DNA from 2 places in the Pigmentiphaga aceris genome. Region 2 is predicted to be linked to the other one. Evidence: riboswitches for the same ligand, from Rfam matches in the RefSeq annotation. Region 2 holds a riboswitch; the other holds the start of a gene.
What was found. A riboswitch is a leader RNA that binds a small molecule or an ion and turns the genes downstream of it on or off. The one in region 2 is predicted to bind manganese.
Positions count from the first base shown of each region.

Region 1: another riboswitch for manganese. It lies ahead of mntP (manganese efflux pump MntP); the one in region 2 lies ahead of mntP (manganese efflux pump MntP).

Region 1 covers NZ_CP043046.1:1,416,594-1,427,286, reverse strand. The annotation lists gene mqo (malate dehydrogenase (quinone)) at 1-1,012, opposite strand, end outside; gene FXN63_RS05975 (ABC transporter ATP-binding protein/permease) at 1,172-2,965, opposite strand; yybP-ykoY riboswitch at 3,297-3,471, shown strand; gene mntP (manganese efflux pump MntP) at 3,469-4,038, shown strand; gene FXN63_RS05965 (SDR family oxidoreductase) at 4,116-4,913, shown strand; gene FXN63_RS05960 (glycoside hydrolase family 15 protein) at 4,906-6,729, shown strand; gene FXN63_RS05955 (sensor domain-containing protein) at 7,027-9,498, shown strand; gene FXN63_RS05950 (DUF6311 domain-containing protein) at 9,755-10,693, shown strand, end outside.
Region 2 covers NZ_CP043046.1:813,720-824,412, forward strand. The annotation lists gene FXN63_RS03340 (sensor domain-containing diguanylate cyclase) at 1-498, shown strand, start outside; gene FXN63_RS03345 (zinc-binding alcohol dehydrogenase family protein) at 503-1,510, opposite strand; gene FXN63_RS03350 (LysR family transcriptional regulator) at 1,620-2,534, shown strand; gene FXN63_RS03355 (EthD family reductase) at 2,609-2,932, opposite strand; gene FXN63_RS03360 (hypothetical protein) at 3,310-4,209, shown strand; gene FXN63_RS03365 (hypothetical protein) at 4,342-4,830, shown strand; gene mntP (manganese efflux pump MntP) at 4,857-5,423, opposite strand; yybP-ykoY riboswitch at 5,482-5,617, opposite strand; gene FXN63_RS03375 (hypothetical protein) at 5,934-6,344, shown strand; gene FXN63_RS03380 (phosphoethanolamine transferase) at 6,517-8,196, shown strand; gene FXN63_RS03385 (FAD-dependent monooxygenase) at 8,222-9,421, opposite strand; gene FXN63_RS03390 (MFS transporter) at 9,563-10,693, opposite strand, start outside.

The sequences.
Region 1 (10,693 bases), 600 kb from region 2:
GGATCACGCGCTTGCCGTCGAGCACACGCGTGTCCAGGTGGGGCACGGACATCGGGGGTGCGCCGACCGAAGCAATGCCGTAAGCCTTAGCCATGTGCTGCATGGCGATCGTCGGGTTTTCGGTCACGAGGAAGGAGCCACCGACCGGGAATGCACCGTATTCCTTCGCTTCGGGAATGCCGGATTCCTGCAGCAGCTTCAGCGCACCGCCGCCCGCACCGACGAAGACGAACTTGGCGTCCGTCTCCGTTACCGTGCCGTCTTTCAGGTTTTCATATTCGACGCGCCAGGTGCCATCCTTGTTGCGCGAGATGTCTTTCACCTCGCTCGACAGCTTCAGATTGAAGTTCGGCAGCGTTTGCAGATGGGTGGCGAACTGGCGGGTGATCTCGCCGAAGTTCACGTCGGTGCCGATCGGCGACCAGGTGACCGCAAGCTTCTGCGACGGATCACGGCCTTCCATCATCAGCGGAACCCACTTCTTGATCTGCTCGTGGTCTTCCGAGAATTCCATGCCGCGGAACAGCGGGCTTGCCTGGAGCGCGTCGTAACGCTTCTTCAGGAAGGAAATGTTGTCGGCACCCCACACGAAGCTCATGTGCGGCGTGGAGTTGATGAACGAGCGCGGGTTCTTCAACACGTTGTTTTTGACTTGCCACGACCAGAACTGGCGCGAGATCTGGAACGCCTCGTTGATTTCGATGGCCTTCGAGATATCGACCTTGCCGTCCTTGCCCATCGGGGTGTAGTTCAGTTCGGCCAATGCCGAGTGGCCGGTGCCGGCATTGTTCCAACCGTTCGAACTTTCCTTGGCCACGCCGTCCAGGCGTTCGACCATTTCCATCGACCAGCCGGGCTCGAGTTCGCTGAGCCACACGGCCAGCGTCGAACTCATGATGCCGCCGCCAATCAACAACACATCCACTTTCTTGGGGTCGGCCGCCTGTGCCTGAAGCACGACGAACGACATCGCCAGGCCAAGCAGGACCTTGCTTGTTTTCTTCAACAACATTACGCAATCCAAATGCTAAAAGGGCGACCTGCTCCCCCTCATCACGCGGCGTCTAACGCGGCAACAAGCTCGACAGGTCAGGAGTCGGGCACAACACCGACGCTGAGACCGCATAGTAACCCGGGTTAACCATTAAGTATTTACGCTAATTTCGAAGCTTCAGCTTGGATTCAGATGCCACGCGCCCTGCCCGTCGAGTTGCAGACAAACCGCGTGAAACGCATCCAGCGTGCTGCGATGGCCAATGCTGACCAGCATGCAATCCGGCAATTCGGTGCGCAGCAGCGAATACAGCGCGTGTTCAAGCCCCTCGTCGGTGGCCGAGGTGGCTTCGTCCAGAAACGCCAGTTGTGGTCGATTGAACAGGACGCGCGCAAAGGCCAGGCGCTGCTGCTCGCCGATCGACAAGATGCGGGACCAGTCAGTCACGTCGTCCAGGCGGGCCGACAGATGACCCAGGCTGACTTGATGAAGCACGGTGTTGATGCGCGAATCGTCCGCCGCGCTTGCCGTTGCCGGGTACGCAAGCGCGTCGCGCAGACTCCCCAATGGCAGATAGGGCCGCTGCGACAGGAATAGTGCCTGGGTGCCAGTCGGTCGCCGTACCTGCCCTTCGGCGTGTGGCCACAGGCCTGCCAGTGCACGCAGCAAGGTGGTTTTGCCGCTACCGGACGGCCCTTTGATCAGCAAGGTCTGGCCCGGTTGCATTGCAAAGGTCAGCCCGTCCAGCAATACCTTGCCGTCGGGGCGCTGCACCCGCAATCCTGCAACATCCAAGGTGTTTGCGCGCGTCTCGATGGCAATGGCGGGAAGCGCACGGGCCTGTGTGTTGGCGTCCAGAAAGCCGGTCAGGCGATCCAGGGTGGCGCGATACTGGGCGAACGCATCGTAAGAGGTACGAAAGAACGACAGCGAGTCCTGCACCTGGCCGAATGCCTGCGAGGTTTGAATCACGTCACCCAGCTTGATGGCACCGCTGAAAAAGCGCGGCGCCTGCACGATGAACGGGAACACCACCGCAGCCTGGGTCACGGCCAGGTTGAAACCATCGAATTTCAGGGTGCGGAATACCAAGGCCCACAGGTTGGCGATCAACGCGGAGAACCTTGACCACAAGGTGCGATTTTCCACGGCCCCACCCTGATAGAACGCCACATTTTCGGCATATTCGCGCAGGCGCATCAGCGCATAGCGGAAGTTTGCACTGAGCTTTTCGTTCATGAAATTCAAACGAATCAGCGGGTGTCCAAGTTTGAAGGCAATTAGCGTGGCAATGATCACATACAGATATACGATCAGAATCATGGCGCGCGGGATATCGACACCCGCAATTGTCAGCGGGCCAGACAGCCCCCACAGTATTTCCGTGAATTCAACCAGCGACACCAGTGCACTGACCGCACCGAAGAACAAGGTTCTGGACCCATTCACAAATGCGGCAATATCACGTTCGATACGCTGATCGGGATTATCGACCACCACATCAAGAAACTGGGTTCGATAATAGGCATCGCCAGCCAGCCAGTCTTGCGTCAGCCAATCATTCAACCAGCTGCGCCAGCGAATCTCGAAAGCTTGTCCGATGTAATAGGTCAGCAGCGCAAGCGCCACGTGAATGGTCGCCAGCACACTGAATACCCCAAGCAGGAACCAGAAGGTGCCGATGTTCAGGTCTTGCAATGCACTGTAGAAGCCGTTGTACCAGAACGAGAACAGCACACTCATGCGGACCGAGAACAAGGCCAGCAATAGCATCAGCGCAATCGTCAGCAGTGGCTTCCAGCCGCGCCCGGGGCGCAGATACGGCCAAGCCAGTTGCCGGAATTGTCTACCCCAGCGGGTGAATCGACTGGCCAGCCAGAGCACCGGCACCAGACAAACCAAAGTAATCAGAAATGCCTTTCCCAACCAGATAAAACTGGCAGCAAGCTGAATATTCCAATCGGCGCTCATGGTCTTCTTCAAAAGTGGGCAGCGTGCGCAGATCGGAAATCTGCGCATATGCATCAGTGAGTGCTGCGGCGCAATGGAAGTTCCGTCAGTGAATACTTAAAACCAGCCAAGGTGACAAACGAAAACCAAAAACACGAGATCTACATATTCAGCTTATTGTTAGCAAACCAAGTTTGGAAATTAATATTCAGCTATTCATCAGAAAGCACTGAAAGCACCCAAGCGGTTAATGTGCGGTCACGCATCCGCAAAAACACACGGTCAGCAATCGCCGTTGCGGCATTCCCGCCACACCACGAAATTCATCCAGACCTTCGTGATACAGTGCGGCCCGTCTGTTGGGGAGTAGCCTGCTTCCATCCCCCGGAAGCGCCCGTATCAACATACTCGGTGACCACGTGCACCGTGGTGCGGGCAGCCATATCAGGTTGGCGAGACCAGGGTACGTCAACGCGCATGTCGGCCGCGTGAGGTATCTCTACGTCCGTCCGGCCTGGAACTCCATGAATATCGCCACCATTGCACTGCTTGCCTTTGGCATGTCGATGGACGCCTTTGCCGCAGCCGTTGGCAAAGGTGCAGCGCTGCACCGCCCTCGCCTGCGCGAAGCTCTTAGAACCGGTTTGATCTTTGGTGCCATCGAAACCCTGACGCCCATCGTCGGCTGGTTATTGGGCTTGGCCGCAGCCGCTTACGTCAGGGCCTGGGATCACTGGATTGCGTTCTGTCTGCTCGGTCTGCTGGGTATCCGCATGATTTATGCGGGCCTGCAGGCCGATAGCGACGCCGAGGAAGAAAAGCCCAGCCGACACGGCTTCTGGCTGCTGGCGATCACTGGCCTGGCAACCAGCATCGATGCCATGGCAGTTGGCGTGGGACTGGCGTTTCTGGATGTGGAGATCCTGCCGGTGGCCCTGGCCATCGGCTGTACGACCACCATCATGGTGACGCTTGGCGTCATGCTGGGACGGGTGCTGGGCAAGCTTGCCGGCAGTCGTGCCGAAATCGTCGGCGGAATTTTGCTGATCGTCATCGGCTCGCTGATTCTCTGGGAACATCTGCACGAGGTCTGAACGCAAAAATCTGACCGGCACGCGACTTGCGACATCACGGCGATCGCAATGGGGAAACCCAGTCAGGAGGCCGCCGCATGGAAATCCGTCTAGACCATCAAGTCGCCATCGTTACCGGCGCAAGCTCGGGAATCGGCCACGCCGTTGCCCGCAGCTTTGCGGCAAACGGTGCCGCCGTCGCCATCAACTATCACTCCCACGCCGAGGCTGCCGAGGCGCTGGTTCGTGAGATCACAGAAAACGGCGGCAAGGCTATCGCCATCAAGGCGGACGTGTCCGACCCCGAGCAGGTCTCCCGCCTGTTTGCACAGACCCTGGACGCGTTTGGCGCGATCGACATCGTGGTCGCCAATTCGGGCATGCAGAAAGATGCGGCCGCACGCACCATGAGCCTGGAAGACTGGCGTCGGGTGCTCGATGTGAATCTGACCGGCCAGTTTCTGTGCGCGCAGGCGGCCATCCAGCAATTCCATAAGCAAGGCCGGCGAAACGTCTCGCGCGCGCTCGGCAAGATCATCTGCATGAGCTCCGTACACGATGCCATTCCGTGGGCAGGCCATGTCAATTACGCGGCGTCCAAGGGTGGCGTCGCGATGATGATGAAAACACTGGCCCAGGAAGTGGCGGAATCCGGCATTCGTGTGAACGCGATCTCGCCCGGTGCGATCCGCACGCCAATCAACCGCGACGCCACCGAAGGCGACGCCGAGAAGGCGCTGCTGAAACTGATTCCCTACGGCCGCGTGGGTGATGTGGAAGATATTGCGAATACCGCCGTGTGGCTGGCTTCGGATTGTTCCGACTACGTAGTGGGTGCAACGCTATATGTAGATGGCGGCATGATGCTGTACCCCGGGTTCCGCGACAATGGTTGAACGGACTCCCTGCACTGCCCTTCACGAGATCGAAGACCACGGCATCATCGGCGACATGAGCACCGCTGCGCTGGTGGCGCGCGACGGCACCATCGACTTCATGTGCTGGCCTCGCTTTGACAGCCCCAGCCTGTTCACGCGCCTGCTGGACGCAGAAAAAGGCGGCGAATTTTCGATTACTCCCCAACTGCCCGATGCGCGCAATCTGCAGATCTATCTGCCAGATACCAATATATTGCTGACGCGCTGGATGTCTCATGACGGCAGCGCCGAAATCGTCGATTTCATGCGTCCCGCCCTGGGGGAAGACGGCGGCGGATCGCAACTGATACGCCGCGTCGAAGCCACACGCGGGCGCATTGCATTCACCCTGTCTTGCCGCCCGCGTTTCGATTACGGCCGCATCGTCGGCACAGTCACCCCATGCGATCAGGGCGTGAATATCGATGGTGGTAAAGCCGACGTGAACCTGCGCCTGACCAGCAACATTGCGCTGCAGGCAAGCGGTGGCGACGTATCCGCCGACTTCTCGCTTGATGCCGGGGAGATCGCATGGTTCGTACTGGACGACGGCCAGTTTGCGCCGCTGACTGCGCAGCAGGCCCAGCAGGCGCTGGATGACACCACGACGTACTGGCGCAACTGGGTAGCCAAATCCACTTACAAGGGACGCTGGCGAGAAACCGTCATGCGCTCTGCATTGGCGCTGAAGTTATTGACCTCGCGCGATCACGGGTCAATGGTGGCGGCACCCACCTTCGGGTTGCCAGAAACCCCGGGCGGCGTGCGCAACTGGGACTATCGCTTCACCTGGATTCGCGACGCGTCGTTCACCATGTATGCATTCATCCGCCTGGGCTTCAACGACGAGGCGCATCGGTTCACGCGCTGGGTGGATGAACGCATTACCCATACCGATGCAGAAGGCCATCTGCACCTGGTCTACAACATCGACGGTTCCACCGAGCTTGCCGAGCAGTCGCTTGACCATCTGGCGGGCTACCGGGAATCGCGCCCGATCCTGATCGGAAACGCCGCCTTCGATCAGAAGCAGCTGGATATATATGGCGAGCTGATGGATGCGGTCTATCTGAGCAACAAATATGGTGAAGCCATTTCGCGTGACGGCTGGGCCAAGGTTTGCCAGTTGGTGGAATACGTGGCCGGCCATTGGCGTGACCCCGATGCAGGCATCTGGGAAATTCGCGCCACTCCGCGGGCGTTCCTGCACTCCCGCCTGATGTGCTGGGTTGCCGTGGACCGGGCACTGCGTCTGGCGCAGAAACGCTCATTGCCTGCGCCTTTCGGCCGCTGGGCGGCATTGCGCAACGAGATTCACGAGGACATCTGGGCAACGTTCTGGAACGAAGAGAAAGGTCATTTCGTTCAAAGCACCGAGGGGACGGATCTCGATGCCTCACTGTTACTGATGCCCTTGGTGCGTTTTGTGGCGGCCACCGATCCCCGCTGGCTGGCAACGCTGGATGCCATCGGGCGTGAGCTGAGCGACGATGCGATGGTGCTGCGCTACAACATGGACGATGGCCTGCCGGGCAAGGAAGGTGCCTTCACCACATGTTCATTCTGGTATGTCGAATGTCTGGCCAGGGCTGGCCGCCTGGATGAAGCCTGCACGGCATTTACCAAGGTGTTGGCCTATGCAAACCACCTGGGTCTTTATGCCGAGGAACTGGATCACGACGGCAGCCATCTGGGCAACTTTCCGCAGGCACTGACGCATCTTGCCTTGATCAGCGCGGCCTATTATCTGGACCGGGAATTGAGTGGCGACACAAAAACCATGTGGCGTCCGTGACACGGGTGTTACAGCCATCTGTTTGGAGTAGGCGTATTGCGAGAGACGTTGTGCAAGCCACGACGTTTGCCATGCGCTCAAGCGTGGACATTTCATTTTTCTCTCGCAACGCCTATTATCTCAGCTCCAAAATGGCTTTTTGTCGCGCTTTCTCACGCGCGCAATCGCCACGCCATCCAGCACTGCGCGACAGGCCAACCGGGACCAGACAGAATAAGTATGAGAACCGGTGCGTCATTGTCCTTGCACTCGGATGCAGACCAACGTTGGCTTGAAACGATAGGTCGGGCCATTGCCGTGCTCGAAATATCGCCTGACGGCAAGGTACTGCAAGCGAACGCATGTTTTCTCGATGACCTCGGTCATTCGCTGGATGAAGTCGTCGGTAAACATCACCGGGCTTTCCGGCCGCGCAGCATTGCCGACAAGCCTGCCGATGACGAGGTGTGGCGCACGCTGCGAAGCGGCGGCCGCGTATCCCAGCAGATCGAGTGCGTGGCGGGCAATGGCCAGACGGTGTGGCTGCAGGCGACTTATTCCCCGATATTCGACGAACACGGCGCGCTTGAACGCGTGATCGAATTTGCGTTCGACGTGACGCCGCACGTGCAACGGGAACTGGCCGCGCGCGAACGCGAACATCTGCTGTCGCTGGTGGCCAACCAGACCGACAATGCCATCATCATTACCGACATGGCGTGGCGCATCATCTACGTCAACGCGGCGTTCACGCGCATGTTCGGTTATGAACTGGACGAAGTCCTGGGTGGTGTTCCCAGCACCTTGCTGACGCCCTATACCCCGAAGACGACGGTGCAGAACGTGCGCCAGACGCTGCAGGAAGGCCGCCCGCAACGCTCGGACGACCTGGTCTACGGCAAGCACGGCCAACGCTTCTGGTGCTCGATCACCGGCAATGCCTTGCGCAACGACCAGGGCGAGTTGCAGCACACCGTCAGTGTGCTGACCGACATCACCGACGCAAAAATGCACGAAGTTATCCAGCGACGGGTGCTGGAAGCCATGGTTCAGGAAGGCCCCTTGGCCGACGTGATGAACCTGCTGTGCCGCGAGGTGGAGCGGATTGCGCCCGAGGTCATCGCCTCGGTGCTGAAAGTCGATGAAGCGGGCAAACTTGCCACGCTGGCGGCCCCCAGCCTGCCCGATGAGCTGGCCCACCGGATCGACCAGGCAGGGATCAACGCGGCAGCATGGTGTGGTGAAGCGTCATCCACCGAGAGTGTGGTGGACCTGCTTGCCGATGAGCGCTGGATCGCGCACCGTGACCTGATCGACATGCTGAGCCTGAAAGCGTGCTGGTCGACGCCGATCCGGTCCAAGGAAGGACGCGTGGTCGGCATCTTTGCGTTCTACTTCCGTGAACTGGCGCTGCCCGACGAGTTTCACCGTCGACTGGTGGCCGTTTGCCAGCACCTGTGCGCGCTGGCCCTGGAACGCGAAGTGGCGCAAAGCCAGATCCGCCAACTGGTGTTCTACGATCCGCTGACGGCGCTGCCCAACCGCAGCCTGCTGCATGTCCAGGCCGAACAGGCGATTGCCAGTGCGCTGCGCCACCAGGAATCGCTGGCCGTGCTGTTCATCGATCTGGACCGCTTCAAACAGATCAACGACACGCTCGGCCATCCGGCTGGCGACACCTTGCTGTGCACGGTGGCGCAGCGCATTCGCGAACAGATTCGCAATGCAGACGTGGTCGGTCGCCTGTCGGGTGACGAATTTGTGGTGGTGCTGCCGGAATGCGATGCCGTGCAGGCCACCGACGTGGCCGAACGCATTCAGGCGGCGCTGGCGAATCCGTTCCTGCTGGCCGACGTGACCGTCACGCCCAGCGCCAGCATCGGCATCAGCCTGCTGCCCAATGACGGGCAGGACATGGAAACGCTGCTGCGGCGCGCCGACATGGCCATGTATCAGGCCAAGACCAAGAGTCGGGGCACCTTCAGCTTCTTCCGCGAAGAGATGAATCTTGCCGCGCAGGAAAAGCTGGCGCTTGAAAGTGCGCTGCGCAAGGCCTTGCCCGCCGGCGACCTGCGGCTGCATTACCAGCCCCAGGTCGACTTGAATGACCGGCGTGTGTATGGCCTGGAAGCCTTGGCACGCTGGCACCACCCTACCCTGGGTCATATTCCGCCGACGCGTTTTGTCGCGGTCGCGCAGGAATGTGGGCTGATCACCGAGCTGGGTCGCTGGGCGGTCAATGAAGCCTGCCGCCAACTGGGGGATTGGAAAGAACGTGGTGTGCCGGTGCCCGGGGTGTCGGTCAACCTGTCGCCGACCAATTTCCACGATCTGGAATTGCCGCGAATGATTGCGGATATCCTGCAACGCCATTCGCTGATCCCCGGCAGCCTGACGCTGGAGATTACTGAGGACGTGCTGATGGATGCCAATCCCAGCACGCTGACCACCCTGCATGCCTTGCATGCGCAAGGGGTACGTCTGTCGATGGACGATTTCGGCATCGGCTATTCCAGTCTGAGCTATTTGCGCCGCCTGCCCTTGAACGAACTCAAGCTGGACAAGAGTTTCGTGCGTGATCTGGAATACGACCATACCAGCCGGGCCTTGAGCAACGCGGTGCTGCGCATCGGTGAAAGCCTGAACCTCACGGTGGTGGCCGAAGGGGTGGAAACCGAAGCCCAGCGAGCCGTGCTGCTCGAAATGGGATACCGGGCGGCACAGGGATATCTGTTCTCGCGACCGATGCCGGCCGATGCGCTGGAGAGCTGGTTGATGTCATTGGATTGATGAAGCGGGTTGATACCGTCTTCAACAAGCCTGCCGAAGCCTTTCAGACATCCGCGTTCGCGTCTGGCGCACCCGCCTTGATGTTGCATCAAGTAAGCATCAGTCGCAGACCGACTCTAGCAGCCGCTTGCGGCGTGAAAAGTTCTACACTCGCGGCCGGCCTGTTGATCCGGGCCCAACAGTCACGCCACGGTTCATGAGCTTGCACGCACCCAATACATCAAGAACATTCAGCAAATATTCAGCTTGGACAGACATGCCACCGGCCTACGCCTATGCGTTGGCCGCAATGCTGGGCATTGCGCTGTTTTTTGAGCTGTATCCCGTGTCGTTCCTGCTTGGCCACGGCGCGTTCTTCGAGACCAGCGACCCATCGCAGCACGTCACGGGCTGGCGTTATTTTGCGCAGGACACCTGGCATTTCCCGCTGCTGCACACGACTCGGCTGAATTATCCGGCAGGAGTGAACATTGCGTTCACCGACAGCATTCCGCTGGCCGCCCTGCTGTTCAAGCCCTTCGTTGCCTGGTTGCCGGCCGGCTTCCACTATTTCGGTTTGTGGCACGCGCTGGTCTACGTCACGCAGGCGCTTGCCGCCACCTTCCTGCTGCGTGCACTGGGTGTGCGCCATGCCCCGGGCCTGATTGTCGCGGTCTTCATGACCCTGATATGGCCGGCACTGGTCTGGCGCATGCCGCACACATCCTTGATGACGCACAGCATCATCCTGGCGAGCCTGGGTTGTTATGTCAGCGGCCGCGAAGGGCTGTGGCGTCCGATGTCTGCCGCGCTGGGCATGGTTGGCATTGCCTTGGTGGCGCTGCTGATCCATCCCTACCTGTTCGCCATGAGCTATTCCCTGCTGCTGATGTATCTGGTCGAAGCCGGGATAAACGTTCGCGGGCGCGAGCGGTGGCGCATGCCGCTGATCCTGGTGCCGCTGTCACTGGTCATCGTGATGGCCATTGCCTGGACCCTGGGTTATCTGGGGCAATCGTCGACCACTGACGGGTTTGGCACCTTCTCGATGAATCTGCAGGCCCCCTTCTGCAGCGGAGACGTCTTCCCCTGCGGCACGATGACGCCGGGCAATCCCCAGGGGGAAGGCTTCAATTACCTGGGCGCGGGCGTACTGCTGCTGATCGCCGCCGCGCTGCTGACCCGCCTGCGCGACGTGGGTCGACTGCTGCGCCAA
Region 2 (10,693 bases):
ACGCGGGCTTACTTCATGCGTCAGCTCGATGGTTTCATCAAGGCGTCTTTCGGCACCCGGCATGCGGTGGCCGTGGCGATCATCGACCTGCTGGCGTTCAAGCAGATCAACGATGTGCATGGGCACCTGATCGGTGATCGGGTGCTGCAGCAGGTGGCGCAGCGGCTGCGCCGCGCCACGCGTGCTGAAGATGTGGTGTGTCGCATCGGTGGCGACGAGTTTGCGCTGCTGTTCAATGTCGACGGCGAGGATCAGTCCGCCGTGCAGGCGTTCGTCTGGCAGGTCATTGCCACCACCTTCCTTCCGATGGACATCAATGGCATGACATTCGAGGTTGGCGCAAGCGTTGGCATCAGCATCTATCCCACGCTTGCTTCCACCTTGGAGTGCCTGCTGACGACGGCGGACCACGCCGTGCAGCAAGCCAAAACACGGGTAGGCCCCTTGGAACTCGTGACCTACGCGGCCAGCGAGACGCCTGCTGCACGCGAAGCGTAGCCGCTCAGAACCCCGCCAGCACCACTTTGCCGCGTGCACGATTGCTTTCCAGCAGCGCATGGGCGCGGCGCAGGTTGGCAGCGTTGATGGTGCCGAAGGTCTCGGCCAGCGTGGTCTTCAGCACGCCCTCGTCGAGCAGGGCAGATACGCGCTCCAGCAGTTTGTGCTGCGCGATCATGTCGGGTGTCTCGTAGATCGACCGGGTGAACATCAGTTCCCAGTGCAGCGAAATGCTCTTTGATTTCAGCGGGCGTGCATCCAGTGTTTCCGGGTCGTCGATCAGCGCCAGTCGGCCTTGCGGCAGCAGGGCGTCGATGATCTGCGTGTAGTGGCTGTCGGTGTGCGTCAGGCTGGCCACCATGTCCACTTGCGGCAGGCCGGCCTTGTTGAGTGCGTCGGCCAGCGGCTGGGTGTGGTCGATGACATGATGCGCACCCAGTTCACGGACCCAGTCTGCCGTCTCGGGCCGGGAGGCGGTGCCGATGACCGTCAGCTTGGTGAGCTTGCGTGCCAGCTGCGTCAGCATGGAACCCACGCCGCCGGCTGCACCGACGATCAACAGGCTCTGACCCTCGCCGCCGCCTTCCTGCACGCCCAGACGGTCAAACAGCAGTTCCCAGGCGGTGATCGAGGTCAGCGGCAGTGCAGCGGCTTGGGCGTCATCAAGGCTGCGCGGCTTGTGGCCGACGATGCGTTCATCCACCAGGTGATATTCGCTGTTGGTGCCCGGCCGCAGGATGGACCCGGCGTAGAACACGGCGTCTCCGACCTTGAACAGGCTGACATCGGCACCGACTGCCTGCACTACACCGACGGCATCCCAACCCAGCACGCGCGGCTCTGTCACGGCCGAGTTCTTGCGGATCTTGGTGTCCACGGGATTGACCGACACCGCATGCACGTGCACCAGCAAGTCGCGCGGTCCGGGCACCGGCGTGGGCAGATCGATGTCGATCAGGGACTGCGGATTGTCGATGGGCAGACCGTTCTGGGTGTAGGCAATGGCTTTCATATGTATGTCCGTTGAAGAGAAGTGGTGAAGTGCATGACCGCATCATCCACCTCGTCGGCTTGTTGAAAAATAGGCAAAATAAGTCAACACTTTCTGCAAAACAGTGAAAATGCTACGCATCGATGATCTGCAGTTGTTTGTGCGCTCGGCAGCGCTGGGTGGTTTTTCCGATGCCGCCCGTGAGGCCGATCTGTTGCCGGGTCAGGTCAGTGCCGCCATCAAGCGACTGGAGCGTGACCTGGACATTCGTCTGTTTGCACGCTCGACCCGCAGCTTGCGGCTGACGGCCGAGGGCGCGCGTTATCTGCCTTATGCGCAACGTGTGTTGGCAACCCTGCGCGAAGGCCAGGAACAACTGCACGACGATTGCAGCGAACTCAGCGGTCAGCTGCTGATCGCCGCACCGTCCGACTTGGGCCGCAACGTATTGCTGCCGTGGTTCACAGCGTTTCGGCGGCAGCATCCCAAGCTCACCATGCGCCTGTCTTTCTCGGACCGGGTGACCGATGTGTTTCGTGATCCGGTGGATGTGGCCATCCGTTATGGCGAGTCCGAAGACGCCAGCTACGTGGCGCTGCCGCTGGCTCCGCGCAATCGCCGGGTGCTGGTCGCATCCCCTGACTATCTGCAACGACGCGGCCATCCGGCTTCGCTGGATGCACTGGCGCAGCACGACTGCCTGTTGTACCTGATGCGCGACCGGGTCTATGACAAATGGGCCTTTGTGGTCGATGGTCAGCGGCGCACGGTCAATGTGCGCGGGCCTTTCCAGAGCGACAACGCAGACGTGGTGCGACGCCTGGCGCTGGAGGGCGAGGGCATCATCTACAAGTCCTGGTTGGATGTCAGCGATGATGTGCGCGCCGGCCGGCTGACGCTGTTGCAGGGGGACTGGCTGGGTGACCCGACACCCCTGTCGCTGGTGTGTCCGCACCGCAAGCAGTTTTCGCCTGCGGTGCAGGTGCTGCATCAGTTGCTGCGGCAGAAGTGTAAGGCGCTGAGCGCAGGTATGCCGGACGCATAGCCGCCGTCAGCGCCATGGCAGCAAGTACCGGCCGCGCTGCATTGCCAGTCAACGCAGCACGCCCGATCCCTCATTCAAGCGCTGCGCTCAACCACCACCGCGCTGATCTGCTGGATGGGTATCAGATCGGTGTAGTTGGCGATATCCGCGCCGATCTCGGCCGCGTGCGGTGCGATGCCTGCCGTCAGGTCATCTAGCGAATCGCAATACACATGGCACATCGCCACATAGGCCGGCGGGCTGCCCGGCTCGGTGCCGCCAAGACCTCGCTCCACCGTGTAGTACTTGCAGTACTTGCCCATCCGGCTTTTCAACATGGGCATGTGCTGGTCACGGTAGTAGTCGTGATCGAAGCGTGCGCCTTCTTGGTAGGGGTACATCACACTGAGTTTGATCATGGATTGTCCTGGGCAAAAAAAGGCTGGAATCACGGCGCTTCAAAGATAGCTCATGTCCTTGTCCGTGTTTGCGGCACACCAGAAAATCCTGCCGATACAGGAACGTGTAAGGGTCGGGAACGCGCCTTGCAGATAGGCGGCATACCCACCCGATCGACGTAAGCACGTCGAACACCCACCCAGTTGGATCAACGGCGGTGGACAACTTTCTGGAGAAACTTCATGCCATCCATCCTGCTTTGGCTTCTCGGTGTGCCAATCCCCATCATTCTTTTGCTCTGGTTCATCTTCTGATACCGCGCTTGAGCACGGCGGGGCGCGTGCAACGCAGCTCCCCGATCCGCCAGATCCACGACTGAAGAAAAATCGAGAACAACATGTCTAGTACAACTACGCACCCGGCTGCTTACCCCACACGGGGCAACGTCGAATCGGCGGTGTCCGCCGTATCGTGGGGCGCCGTGATTGGCGGCGCATTCGTGGCAGCTGCGCTGTCACTGGCACTGCTTGCGGCAGGGACCGCATTGGGCTTTGCAACCAGCTCGCCTTGGCGAGATTCCGGTGCAAGCGCCACCACCATTGGGGTAGGCGCAATCGTCTGGCTGATCATCGTGCAGATCGCATCTGCTGGGATGGGCGGCTACGTGGCTGGTCGCCTGCGTACCAAGTGGGTCGATGTGCATGCAGGTGAAGTCTATTTCCGTGATACCGCACACGGCCTGCTGGTCTGGGCAGTGGGTGCGGTGATCGGTGCCTTGCTGATCAGCTCGGCTGCTACTTCGTTCATCGGTGGTGCTGCCAAGCTGGCTGGCGGCGCTGCTGCCGGTGTGGGTGGCGCGGCTGTGACTGCAGTCGGTGCCGCTGCGCAAAATGCGCCGTCTGCTGACTACCTGACCGACACGCTGTTCCGTCGCGATACGCAGGACGCCGCCAACGCGCCCAGCATGGCTGATGCACGTGCGGAAGTCGGCCGTATCCTGACCACCAGCCTGGCTAATGGCGAGATGACCGCTGAAGACAAGGCCCAGGTCACGCGCATCATTGCACAGCAAACGGGTGTGGATCAGGCCACGGCTGAAAAGCGCATCAATGACCTGACCGAGAAGGCCAAGGCCACGGCTGCGCAAGCCAAGCAGAAGGCGCAGGAAGCTGCTGACGCTGCACGCAAGGCTGCCGCCGCTGCTGCACTGTGGATCTTCGTCTCGCTGCTGGTGGGTGCGCTGAGTGCTTCCTACTTGGCAACGGTCGGTGGTCGTGCTCGTGATCGGATGAACTGATCGTTGAAACTTCCTTGGTGGGCACCCAGCCTGCCTTTGAAGATCATGGCCCCACACGCGCAAGCGGTGGGGCCATTTTTCATGCGAGCATGCGTTGATGGTTTGTCTGCCCATCACCAACAAACAAGGCCTATGCAAACACCGCTCTGGTTGGACATCGTCTTATTTTTGATCGGCATGGCGATGATGGTGCTGATCTTCTACGGCTTCATCCGGCTTGGTCGCCGTGTAATGCGCAAGCCTACCGAACTGGCGTTCGTGGGGCGTATGAAGGGGCCATCGGTGCCCGTGGCAGCGAGTTTCACTGGGCTGACGTTTTTGCCTTGGGTGGCCATTACGTCAAACAATTTGAACCCGCTGCTGGCGATTCATCCCGACCGTATTGAATACCGCGCGCTGCGGCTTCGCACTCGTCCCATATCCGACATTGCCGATGTCGATGTGCAATTGGCGCGAGGCACGGTCAACCTGGTGTTTCGTTTCCGCGATTCGTCGATGACTTTCATTGCGAACGTGGGGCAGCAGGCGCTGGCGGCGCAGGCCCTGGCTGCGTTGCCGGAAACCGTCAGCCTGACACCGGCCGCGCGCAAGGTCTTGGATAAGGCGGGGCCGGTGACCTGATCAGGGTGCCATATCAGGCTGCAATATCAGGCCGCATGCAGGTGTTGATACACGATGGTTGCGCCGACGATGATCAGCACCACGCCGCCGATCATCTCTGCGCGTTGACCGATTGCCTTGCCCACCACGCGTCCCAGCATGACGCCGACGGTGACCATCAGCATGGTGGCCAGGCCGATGGTGACGGCGGCACTGGCAATGTTCACATCGATGAATGCCAGGCCCACGCCGACAGCAAGTGCGTCGATGCTGGTCGCAAAGGCGGTGACGGCCAATACCCAGAAGGTGTGCTTGGTGGGTTTCTGTTCTGCTTCGTCAGGTTTGCGCAAGCCGGCAAGAATCATGCGGCCGCCAAGCACCAACAACAGCGTGAACGCAATCCAGTGATCCCAGGCCGTGATGTAGCGCGCAGCGCTCAAGCCAATCGCCCAACCGATGACGGGCGTGATGCCTTCGATCACACCAAAGATAAGACCCGTGCGCAGTGCTTCGCGCAGCTTGGGTTTGTGCAGCGTGGCCCCCTTGCCGATCGCTGCGGCAAACGCATCGGTCGACATGGCGAAGGCCAGGAAAATAACAGAAAGGTAATTCACAACAGAAGTTCCGGCCGGGCGTGAGTCCACGACAGCCCGTGCGCCCGACCCCGGCACAAGCTATCGATGGTCTCGCCAGACACCGCGCCGGTTAATACCAGGCCGATGGTGCACGTGCCACGGCAGACGCCGAGAATGTTGACACGCGCGCTTCCGAATTCTTCGAAAGCAGGCTACTCCCCACAGAGGCCCGAATCATACATTTTGAATATGCGATCTGTCACGCAAAAAGATCACGCAAGTGGTTGATTTTAATAAAGAAAGTCAAAACGATGATTAATAGCCTGGGCTAATTTCTCAGCTATCCAACAGGTTATTAGCACGGGTAATCAGAAGCATTTTCAGCTGCCTGTCGGCTTGCACGAATACACCTCGAATTTGTCTCTTGAATTCGGTTTTTCTGCGGGTACACTGCCGCCCATGATTGCACTCCCAACACGTCGATTCATGCGTTCTGCGAACAAGCCGCAGAGACGCGCGACATTTTCTCGATGTGTGGGATGGGCGACGTTGGCATTGCGTTGGGCCTTGCTCTTGTTCGTGGTCTTCGACCAGATGGGAGCCCCCTTGCATGGTCATCGCCATGACTCGGGCATCGACGGCCGTGTGTTGGCGCAGATGCGCCAGACCGATGGCGTGCTGGTGGCCGCCGGCGCTGCTTTTGTAGACCGCTTCGCGCCGAACGGTGTGCATCCGTCGACACCGATCCAGATCCATACGGCCTTGTCCGTGGTGGAAATTCCTTTCAAAGAACCGCTTTCGTCATGGCTCGGCTGGCTGGCCTGGCTGTCTGCGTTCTGGCCCGATTGGCCTGACACCAAGGCAGCATCTGACGACTTTGTCTCGGTCGATTTGCCACCCCCTCGTTGGCATCCTGCCAGTGCGCCGCTGCACACGCGCGCGCCGCCGCTGCGCGCCTGAATCCCTGCTTTCTTGTTGATGCGTCGTTGCGTACTGGTACATGCGTGTGCCGGTGCGCTGCGTCTGACCATACCTGTCCTGCGTGGATGGTGCGTGGTCATTGGTTCAGTGCAAATCCAGGCACACGGCAGCTATTGCGTGCCGCATGTCTGGCCGGCTAGACGAGTATGTGATGACTTTTTCCCTGTATGCCAAAGATGGATCCGGCCCGCCACGCGCGGATCGACAGACGCGCTGGTTGATGGCGGTGGCTTTGATGGCGATTACCACGGTGTTCATCGTCAACGGGCACGATGGGCGGCGCTTATTGCAAATGTGCGCGCTGGTCTTGCCGGTCGTTGCATGGCAGTTGTGGCCGGTACGCCATGTGGCATGGCGCACCCTGCGGGCCTTGGTCACCTGGTTGGTGACCGTAAGCTTCGTGATCGATGGTGCCGTGCGTGCCTACATCTCCAACACCTATCAGGCCGCACCCGATGGGTCGATGGTCTTGGGGGCAATCGCCAATACCAGTCGTTCGGAAAGTGCGGAATATTTGCAGATGTACTGGCAACAATGCCTGACAAGTGCGATTGCCGTGCTGGTTGCGGTGGTGTTGCTTGGCGTGTGCGTTCGTTTGGGCGCACGGCCGCCAGCAGCCAGCAGCGCCGACCGTATGGCGATGGGAAAAGGTGGGCGTCGCGTGCTGGGTGCGGCACTGGCCGCATGCCTGATGGTCAGCGCGCTGGGGTACATCAGCAAGCCCTGGCGTCGTCTGCATCCGATGGTGTTCTGGCCTGCCTGGAGTGAATCGGTGGCAGGCGTGCGTGCCAGTTGGCATCACCAGGAAACCGCGCGCCAATATGCATTGAACGACGCCATCGCCGCAAAACCCACGCTGGGAAACAACGATCCTGCGACGGTGGTGCTGGTGATTTCCGAGAGCATCAATCGCGACAATCTGGGCGTGTACGGCTATGCGCGGGCCACCAGCCCTGCAATGGCTGCACAGAAGCAGGTGCTGGCCGATCAATTGTTGAAGATGCGCAATGCGTGGTCGGTTGAAGCGACCACGATTCCTTCCTTGCAAGGCATGCTGCACTTGCGCAATGAAGAGCCGTCGCCGCTGCACATACTTGCGCTGGCGCGCGCGGCTGGCTTCAAGGTCTGGTGGATCGGCAATCAGGACGATGTTGCTATCGAGAACCTGCACGCCAAGCTTGCCGACGAAGTTGAACTGGTGAATCGCACACCGGGCCGAGCCAGCGCTTCGCCCGATACCGCCGTGCTGGCCCCGATGCGTGCCGCCATGGCTGATCCCAGTCCGCGCAAATTGATCGTGGTGCATCTGATCGGCGCGCATCCGCATTACTTGCTGCGGTTCCCGAAAGGCGCGAATCCGTTCGATCACGCCGATGATGCGGTAGACCAGGCCATGCGCGAACAGGGGCGTGCTGCCTGGGTGCGCGAGTTTCGACAAGACTACGATGCCGCCTTGCTCAATCACGATAGTGTGATGGCCGAACTGTTGACCACCTGCCAAAAAGGTGCAAAGCCAAAGGAGTATCGGGCCTGGATGTTCCTGTCGGATCATGGGCAGGAAGTTGGCCATGTGATGAACCATGCCGGCCATAGTCAATCCACCCCGGCCGGTTATCGGATTCCTGCTTTCATCTGGCAGAACACGCCGCGCCACGCCCTGCCCGCAGGGGTAAGTGAACGGCCGTTCCGGGCAGACTGGGCCAGCATGACGCTGGCCGGTCTGATGGACATTCGATGGGACGGGTATCAGCCGTCGCAGGATGTGTTGAACGCCGGCTACCAGTGGCAAGCGCCGACCTTGGGCACGCCGATCAAGTCGTTTGTGGATTGAAGGGGTGAGCGAGCACGAGTGACGCTTATCGCAGGGCTGCCATCGCCTCTGCCTCGGACTTCAAGCCGCTCAGGAAGAAGCGTTTGATCATCACGCCCGGCATGGCGCGCAGTGCCAGGTTGCGCAGGTGGAAGGCCCATGCGGTGGCGGGCACGAATGCTGGCGCAAGCTTGCGGCTGCGTTGCTGCAGTTTCAGCACCGACGGCCGCAAGCGCGCGTCGTGGGTGCTGAGTGCGGCATCCAGTTGCGTGGCATTGGGCGTCTGGCCATGCCCGGCCGCGCGCTCCAGTTCGTTTGCCAGCACGCTTGCCGAGGCCAGCGCCATGCCTGCACCCTGGCCGGAGATCAGCGACAGACTGTGGGCTGCGTCACCCAGCATCACCACCCGTTGGCTGCGCCACGATGGCAGTTCCACCATCGCCAGGTCGTCGATGACCAGCTCGGCATCGGGTTCGAGCGCAGCCAGGGTGGCGCGCACGAACGGGTGGCTGCGGGTGCTCAGGCTTTGCAGTAATGCGCGTCGCTCGGTTGGGGGAACAAAGCCATCGACTTGGCTGCGCCATACGTGCAGCGCGGCCAGCCGGCCTTGGGTCAATCCGTAGTATTCGCTTTGAATGCCGGGTTCGGGGTACGAGATGAAGCCTTCGCCCAGACTGCCGGCGTCGGGCACGTCGTAGGCGGCGTAGCGGTAGCCAAGCGGACGCAGGCATGCCGCATCGGGCACGAACACCTGTCGACGCAAGGTGGAGTGCACGCCATCTGCGCCGATCAACAGGTCTGCGTCTAGTTGACTGCCATCGGACAATTGCACGCCGATGCCGGTGTCCCGGTTGTCGAATGCGGTGATCGTGGTGTTCAGGCGCAAGTCGGTACAGCCGGCAGTTTCTTCGTGCAGGATGCGAACCAGTTCGGTACGGCGCAGCGTGATCCACTCGATGCCGGTCAGCAGATTCCGATAGTCGACACGCAAGATGTCGCGGTCGTTGCGGCTGCGATAAATGTGCGGGCCTCGGTCGGGATAGGCCACCGTTTGCAGGCGCGGCACCAGGCCCATTTTTCGCACCGTGGCCAGGCCCGGGCCAGACAGGCCCATCATGTGACCGCTGTCGCGCAAGTGGGGCGCGCGCTCGACCACCACGGTGCGCCAGCCGGCACAATGCAACCACCAGGCGGCGGCCAGGCCGGCAATGCCAGCGCCGCTGATCACGGCGAGGGGAGAACTCATGAGATATCTTCCAGAAAGTCGGGGAAGCGAAGGGGAAACTCAGGGCACGGGCTGATCGAATTGGGGAAGCGATGCCAGGCTGTGCGCGCATTGGCTTGCATGGGCGCTGGTATGTCCCTGTTTGGTCATTTGTCTTGCCGTTTATTTGTTTGCGCGTGTGGTTGTTCTTGTGTTCATTCCTGCATTCGTTCCTGCATTCGTTCCTGCATTCATTCGCATCCACCGCGCCGCACCCACACCCGCACACGTTGACAAGGCCGCGGCCAGACCCAGGCACAACGCGTATCCGCCCTGTTGCGCAAGCCAGCCGCCTGCCATGCCGCCGAGCATGGCGATCATCGCGTCGGCGCACTGGAACAAGGTGAAGTCCAGACCGGCTTGGCGGGGTGACACCAGCCCCATCAAAAACGCGTAGATGGCGACAAACCCACTGGCCATCACGGCGAACAAGACGCCCGTCAATACGATCAGCGTGTCCAGGCTGGCGATGGGGGCGGCAACAGCCAATGCCAGCAAGGCGAGCGCTTGCATGCCAAGCACGCAGGGCACGGCGCGGGATGCCCCCAGTTGCCGCACCAGCAGACCGCCCAGCACCGTGCCGCCCAGGCCGGCACCGATACCCATCACGCCGTGCACGGTGCCCAGCAATGCGAGGCTGGCACCGCGATCGATCAGCAGCGGACCCAGCATGCCGCTGGCCAGCCGGATGCCCGCGCCCAGGCAAAGCACCAGCACCAGACCATGACGAATATCCCGGTTCATCCATGCCGCGCGCAGACTCGGACGATGACGGGTTTGCTCAACCGCGCGCGGTGCTTCGGACACACCCAGCAGCGGCAAAGTCAGCAGTGCAATGCATACGCTCATCACCGCCATGGCGGCCGGCCAGCCATAGCGGGAAGCCAGCAGCAGAAAGCCGCTGCCGCCAATCGCAATGCCTACGTAGCTGCCACCTACCTGGGCCACGTTGCCCCAGCCGCGTTGGCGCGTGGGAAGCTGGTCGATGGCATAACCGTCGCAGGCAATGTCGATGCTGGCGGCAAGCATGGCGGCCAACAGCAGGCTGGCCATCAAGCCCAGTGTGGGCACGCCAAGTGGTGTGCCGGCCGGGGCGGGATACCAGGCACCAGCCGCCGCCAGCGCCAGCAGGCAGGCAGCCAGCAACCATTGGCCGATCAACACGATGCGGCGCGAACGCCGTTCTGCCTTGCCCGCTGGCAAGCGCCAGCGTTCGACTGCCGGTGCCCACAGAAACTTCAGCGCCCACGGCAG